DNA from 3 places in the Salinispora pacifica DSM 45544 genome. Region 2 is predicted to be linked to each of the others. Evidence: riboswitches for the same ligand, from Rfam matches in the RefSeq annotation. Region 2 holds a riboswitch; each other region holds the start of a gene.
What was found. Region 2 has a riboswitch for cobalamin ahead of SALPAC3_RS0101060 (energy-coupling factor ABC transporter permease). Riboswitches for the same ligand answer to the same signal wherever they lie in the genome.
Positions count from the first base shown of each region.

Region 1: another riboswitch for cobalamin. It lies ahead of SALPAC3_RS0117175 (ABC transporter substrate-binding protein); the one in region 2 lies ahead of SALPAC3_RS0101060 (energy-coupling factor ABC transporter permease).
Region 3: another riboswitch for cobalamin. It lies ahead of SALPAC3_RS0115265 (ribonucleoside-diphosphate reductase subunit alpha); the one in region 2 lies ahead of SALPAC3_RS0101060 (energy-coupling factor ABC transporter permease).

Region 1 is NZ_KB905359.1:3,761,764-3,764,014, reverse strand. Features, by position in the region: gene SALPAC3_RS0117180 (FecCD family ABC transporter permease) at 1-2, opposite strand, end outside; gene SALPAC3_RS0117175 (ABC transporter substrate-binding protein) at 36-974, opposite strand; cobalamin riboswitch at 1,056-1,179, opposite strand; gene SALPAC3_RS0117170 (M14 family metallopeptidase) at 1,262-2,251, opposite strand, start outside.
Region 2 is NZ_KB905359.1:259,372-261,622, forward strand. Features, by position in the region: gene SALPAC3_RS0101055 (class I SAM-dependent methyltransferase) at 1-630, shown strand, start outside; cobalamin riboswitch at 735-906, shown strand; gene SALPAC3_RS0101060 (energy-coupling factor ABC transporter permease) at 936-1,616, shown strand; gene SALPAC3_RS0101065 (energy-coupling factor ABC transporter substrate-binding protein) at 1,613-1,930, shown strand; gene cbiQ (cobalt ECF transporter T component CbiQ) at 1,932-2,251, shown strand, end outside.
Region 3 is NZ_KB905359.1:3,342,692-3,344,942, reverse strand. Features, by position in the region: gene SALPAC3_RS0115265 (ribonucleoside-diphosphate reductase subunit alpha) at 1-1,345, opposite strand, end outside; cobalamin riboswitch at 1,477-1,693, opposite strand; gene SALPAC3_RS0115260 (alpha/beta fold hydrolase) at 1,742-2,251, opposite strand, start outside.

The DNA.
Region 1 (2,251 bases), 3.5 Mb from region 2:
ATGGGAAGGCCTCTGCTATCGCCACCGGCCCAGCGTCACGCGGGGACCTTGGCGGTCGCCTCGATGATCGTGCGGAGCAGGTCGACGACGCGCGGGCCCCACCGGGAGGCGATGTCGTCGTCGAGCTCGACGACCTGGTTCTCCTGTACGGCGGTGATCGTCGCCCAGCCGGGTCGATCCTGGACCGACGCGACGCTCTGCTGGCAGCACTTGGTGTCGGCGAGGAAGACGAAGTCCGGGTTGGCCTTGACGATGACCTCCTCGGAGAGCTGCGGGTAACCGCCGCTCTCGCCGTCCGCGTCGGCCGGGTCGGCGATGTTCTCGAGCCCGGCGAGCGCGTAGAGCGAGCCGATGAAGGTCTTGCTGGTGGCGGTGTACAGCTCGGGGCCGAGCTCGTGGAAGTAGGTGAGCTTCTCCGCCCGCTCGGGCAGGTCGGCGACCAACTCCGCGATGTCGTCCTGCATCTGGCTGACCACGTCGGCGGCCTCGGCGGGGTGCCCGGTCAACGCGCCGACCTCGGTGAACTGCCGATAGGTGTCTTCCAGCGTGACCGCCGCCGGGGTGCGGAAGACCGGGATCTCCAGCGTGGTGAGTTGGTCCACGATCTTGTTCTGGTCGCTGGCGAGCAGCACCAGGTCGGGGTTGTGGGCGGCGATCGCCTCAGCGTTCGGCTGGAAGCCGGAGAGGTCGGTCCGCGGCGCCTCCGCCGGATGGTTGGAGTTGTCGTCGACCGCGACGACCTGCGGCCCCGCCCCGATCGCGAAGAGCATCTCGGTGGCGGTCGGCGACAGCGAGACGATCTTCTCCGGCTGCTGCTCCAGCGTCAGCGAGCCGACGGTTACCGGGAAGGTCGCGGCGCTGGACGCGCCGTCTTCGGCTGCGGGGGAGTCGGTGGTCTTCTCGGCGCAGCCGGCGAGTGCGAGCGCGGCCACCGCGAGGGCCGCGGTGAAGAACCGGGGGGTACGTCTGGACATCGGGCCTCCTGTCGGTCGAGGAGTTGGTGCTTCGCCGACAGGGACCGAGGTGCCCGTCCACGAGGCGCCCTTCCTCGAGAGCGCGTATCGCGACCGACCGCAGGCGACCTGACTCGTCCCCGGGATGACCCCGGGGCATCACAGTTGCGGGACAGTGCCGGTTTCCCACCGGCTTCGCTGCGGAATGGTCGGTAGCACCGTAGCGCACGGTCGCGCCGGCGCCCGGAGGGCCGCAGACGTGTGACGAGGTGGGGGTGGGGGCCCAGGGATGGGCCCCCACCCGGAATTCAGGAAACGGTGATGGTGACGTTGTCGACGGCAGCCTCGACGAGGCTCCCGCCGGCGGCATCCGCCGCCGCCACCTGGATCTGGATCGACTGGCCGGCGTACGGCGTCAGGTCGAGGTTGGCCACCGACCAGGAGGCGCTGCGGTTGGTCGCCGCCCCGGCCTGGTTGAGCAGGGTGGTGGTGCCGCCGCTGTGCACGACGCTGACCCGGAAGTAGTCGGCTGAGGAGGCGTTCGAGTAGTGCGCCAGGTACCAGGCCAACGAGAGCGTCAGCGTGCCGTTCGAGGGCAGGGCCACCGCCGGGGAGCGGGCGCTGGTCACGCCGCCGTCGATGTCGTGGGTGCCCGCCGAGGAGCCGGCGAGCCGGCCGGTGACCAGGTCGTTACCGCCCGCGTACGGGGTGAGCTGCTTGGCGCCGGAGTAGCTGGTCGCCTGGGCGGCACCCCGCTCCCACTGGCCGGTGGTGGCGCTGTCGGTGCCGTTGGGGTTGATCGTCCAGCCGGTCGCGGTCTCGAAGGTGTCCGCCCAGACCGTCTCCCCGCCGCCACCATCGCCGCAGTACTGGTCCTCCTTGCCGATCGCCCGGTACGGGCAGTCGGCGTACTCGGAGAGGAGCAGCACCGCTTCGCGGTTGCGGGCGGTCTCCGCCGGAATGACCTCATCGGGTGGGTAGAAGCCGCCGCCCGCGGCGGAGCGGGGGTACAGCTCGAAGGTGTACGCCCAGATCCCGTGCGCCCCCCACATCCAGTCGATGCTGCTGCCATCGGTGATGTACAGGTCGCTGGACTGCTGTGGGGTGTAGCCGTTGGTGGCCGCCATCTCCCCGCCGATGGTGGCGAAGGTGTTGTACTGGTCGGCGGTCATCCCCGGGGCGGTGTTGCTGTATGTGTAGCCGAATGGCCAGAGCACCAGCTCGGAGTAGGTGTGGAAGTCGATGTTGGCCTTGATCTGCTGGACTCCGCCGACGACCCGGCTGTCCACGAAGTCGCG
Region 2 (2,251 bases):
GGTACCAGCGCGCTGCTGCTGGCAGCCGAGTACGGCTGCACGGTGACCGGTGTGGACCTCGCCGGCTCCAACGTCGAGGCGGCTACCCGGGTGACCCGGTCCGTTGGGCTCGCCGACCAGGTGCGGTTCCGGCGGGGAGACGCCGAGCGGCTCGCTGTCGACTCGCACTCGGTGGACGTGGTGGTCTGCGAATGCGCCTTCTGCACCTTCCCCGACAAGCCCACCGCAGCGGGGGAACTGGCCCGGGTGCTGGTCCCGGGCGGTCAACTCGGGTTGGCCGATGTGGTCGCCGTCCCCGACCGGCTGCCCCCCGAGTTGACCGGGTTGGGAGCGTGGATCGCCTGCGTTGCCGATGCGCGTCCCCTCGATGAGTACGTCGCCCTGCTGGCTGGCGCGGGGTTGACGACAACCCACACCGAACGGCACGACTCTGCGGTCACCACGATGATCGACCAGATCGAGGCGCGCCTGACCGTGCTGCGGCTGACCGCCGCGGATCAGGCGGCGGCGCTCGGCCTGGACTTCGCCCGGGCCCCGGCGGTCTTGGCCGCGGCCCGGGCCGCGGTCGCCGACGGTGTGCTCGGCTACGCCCTCCTGACCGCCAGGAAACCGGGCTCTGGCCCGGGCTGAAGCTCCCGGCCCGTGGGCCCAGCGTGGCGTCCGATTCGCCGCAGTCGGCGGAGACGCGTAGCGATTGGCGCGAATCAACAGCTTGCCGTCCGGGCGGGTGCCCGATAGCCTCTCGCCGTCAAGGTGCACGGGAAGCCGGTGGAAGACCGGCGCGGCCCTCGCCACTGTGACCGGGTAGTGATCTCTGACTGTGCCACTGGGCCCCACCAGGCCTGGGAAGGCTGGAGTGAACGTCGATCCGGAAGCCAGGAGACCGGCCTTGACACGGATCTCATCCACGAGGTGCTGGAAGGGAAGGTCGTTCGATGCATATCGCCGAGGGGTATCTCCCTCCGGAACAAGCGGCGGCGTGGTTCGTCGTGTCCGCGCCATTCGTCGTCCACGGGAGCCGGGCCCTGGTCCGGCAGGTCCGTGCAGATCCAGACTCGAAACTGCTGCTCGGGGCGGCCGGTGCCTTCACCTTCGCGCTGTCCGCATTGAAGATCCCGTCGGTGACCGGGTCGAGTTCCCACCCGACCGGCACCGGGCTGGGGGCGGTGCTGTTCCGACCGCCGGTGATGAGCGTGCTGGGCGGCATCGTGCTGCTGTTCCAGGCGCTGCTGCTGGCCCACGGCGGGCTGAGCACGTTGGGCGCGAACATCTTCTCGATGGCGATCGTCGGCCCGTGGGTGGCGTATGGGAGCTATACCGTGGTCCGTCGCGCTGGCGGCGGACTGGGTCCGGCGGTGTTCGCCGCTGCGGCCCTGGGCAGCCTGGCGACGTACGGTGTCACCGTCGCCCAGCTGGCCCTGGCGTTCCCCGACCCGGTCTCCGGCGTCGGCGGTGCGCTGGCGAAGTTCGGCGGGATCTTCGCCGTGACCCAGATTCCGTTGGCGATCAGCGAGGGACTACTGACCGTTCTGGTGGTCCGCCTGCTGAGTCGGACCAGCGGGGACGACCTGCGTCGGCTCGGCCTGCTGCGCCCGGCGGCGGAGGTACGGGCATGAGGCGCTTCTCCTGGGTGAACCTGCTGTTGCTGCTCGCGGTGCTACTCCTGGCGGTGGTGCCGCTGGCGCTCGGCCTCGGGTCGGGGGAGGAGCCCTTCTCCGGCGCGGACGCCGTCGCCGAGCAGGCCATTGTGGATGACCACCCGGACTACCAGCCGTGGTTCTCGCCGATCTACGAGCCGCCGTCGGCCGAGCTGGAGTCGGCGTTCTTCGCCCTTCAGGCCGCGCTCGGCGCCGGCCTGCTCGGCTACTACTTCGGTGTTGCCCGGACCCGGCAGCGGCAGCGCGACGCCGTCGATCGGCAGCGCGGTTAGCGTGTTCGCCCTCGACATCGCCGCCCACACCGGTCCCTGGCGAGGTCGGCACCCCGCCGAGAAGGCGCTGCTCGCGCTCGGGCTGCTGGTCTGCGCGGTGGCCCTGCCCACCTGGCCCGCCGCGCTCCTGTCCGGCGGCGCCGCGGCGGTGCTGCTGGCCGCCGCACGGGTGCCACTGGTCGTGGTGCTGCGGGCGGGCCGGGTGCCGCTGCTCTTCGTGGCCACGTCAACGGTCCCGTTGCTGGTGTCGATGCCGGCTCCGGCGCGCCTGGCCATCGACCCCGCCGGCCTGCCGCTGGCGGCACAGACCGCGGGCCGATC
Region 3 (2,251 bases), 3.1 Mb from region 2:
CCCCGGTCTGGTTGGACAGCGCGTTCGCGCGGTCCTTGAAGGTCATCCACCCGTTGCCGGTCTGCGCCAGGGTGCGCATCATCCGCCCATACAGGTCCCGCGCCTTGACCGTACGGACCGCCCTCTTCTCCGCGACCCGGTAGGCGGCGTCGAACTCCGCGCCGTACAGGTCGGGCAGCTCCGGGGCGTCGGACGGGTCAACCAGCGACCAGTCCCCGTCCGCCTCGACCCGGCGCATGAACTCGTCCGGGAGCCAGTTGGCCAGGTTGAGGTTGTGCGTACGCCGGGCGTCCTCGCCGGTGTTGTCCCGCAGCTCCAGGAACTCCTCGATGTCGGGGTGCCAGGGCTCCAGGTAGACGCAGGCCGCGCCCTTACGCCGGCCGCCCTGGTTGACCGCGGCGACCCCGGCGTCGAGGGTCTTCAGGAACGGCACGATGCCGTTCGACCGGCCGTTCGTTCCCCGGATCAGCGCGCCCCGGCCCCGCACCCGCGACCAGGCGATGCCGATGCCGCCGGAGAACTTCGACAGCTTCGCGACCTGGTGGTACCGCTGGTAGATGGAGTCCAGTTCGTCGCGGGGCGAGTCGACCAGGAAACACGACGACATCTGGGTGTGCCGGGTGCCGGAGTTGAACAGCGTCGGCGAGCTGGGCAGGTACGCCAGCGACGACATCAGCCGGTAGAACCCGATCGCCTCGGCCGGCGTCCGCGACAGCCCGCAGGCCACCCGCAGCAGCCAGTACTGCGGGGTCTCCACCACCAGCCGCGACTGCGGGTGCCGCAGCAGGTAGCGGTCCGCGACCGTACGCAGCCCGAAGTACTCGAACCGCAGGTCTCCGGCGGGGTCCACCGCATCGTCCAGCTTGCGGGCGTTGCGGGACACGAAGGCGGCGGTGTCGTCGCTGATCAGCCCGAGGCCGTGGGCGTACCGGATGGACTGGCTGAAGCTCGCGACCTGCTGCCCCCGGACCTCCTTGTCCACGTACGCGGCCAGCAGCCGCGCCGCCAGCCTCGAATACTGCGGCTCCTCGCCGATCAGCTCCGCCGCCGTCTGGATCGACAGCCGGTCCAGCTCGGCCGTTGTCGCCCCGTCGTACAGGCCACTGATCGTCTTGGTCGCCACCCGCAGCGGGTCCACCTCGTTCAGGTCGCCGACCCACCGCTCCACCGCACGGACAATCTTGTTTACGTCCACCGGCTCGGTGTCGCCGTTGCGCTTACGGACCTCCATCACCTGCCGCCGCTGCTGCTGAGCCGCACCGCCCGGACCGTCCGTGGCGCCCTGCCGCGTCGCCGTCGTATGCCCGGCCGGACCGTCCGTGGCGCGTTCCCGCGTCGCCGTCATCTCCCCCTCCTCCGCCTGCCGACAAGGTCGCCGAACACGCGGAGGGACACCACAATCAGTCGCCCGGTGGGTAACCACACCGGGCGGCTGCGGGTGTCGGCCGTCCCGCGCGGCCGCCAACCGCCGCACGCGTCGCGTGCGGCGCGCTGGCAGGTCTTCGGACTCGCGGGCACGCCCGGGGTCCCGGTCGCCTACTGGCCGTCGCTTCCCAGGCTTCGATCAGCCCAGTGCGTGATGACGGCGGTCGTTCCCACTCACCGCTGCGGGGCAGCCCCGGACTTCCACCGGGTTCCCTCTTGCCTCGACCACTCCCGGTGGGAGCGCCGAACCAGCTGCGGGAGACACCATATATGCCTCCCCCATCCGGGATGCAACACCAGATGTCGTGGCGGCGTGTCAGCGGCTGAGAAACTGCCCCAGGGCACGCAGCCAGCCGTCCCGGTCTTCCAGGTGGACGTCGTGCCCAGCGCCGGCAACGACGACCCGCTCGACATCTGGACGTAGGGACACCATGCGCCGCACCTCGGCGACAGGGATGATCCCGTGCTCGCCAAACACCAGCAGGGTGGGGGCCTGCACCTGCTGCCACTCGTCCCAGCAGGCCCGGTCGGCCACGGCCGCGATGGTGTCCCGCATCACCGCCGGTTCGAATCGCGGCCAGAGCCCGTCCGGGCGCCGGTCCAGGTCTCGCAGCCAGGCCTGGGCCACCGGGGTGTCGCCCAGAAACTCGGCGGCCTGGCGAACATCGGCGAACGGCACCGGCCACGAGGCGAAGAAGGCACCCAACTCGGCCGGGTAGTCCCCCCGTTCCTCGCGGCCACCGACCCCGCCCTCCAGCAGCACCAGCCGACGCACCAACTCGGGATACGTCGCGGCGAAGAGCAGCGCGGTGTGCCCACCCATCGA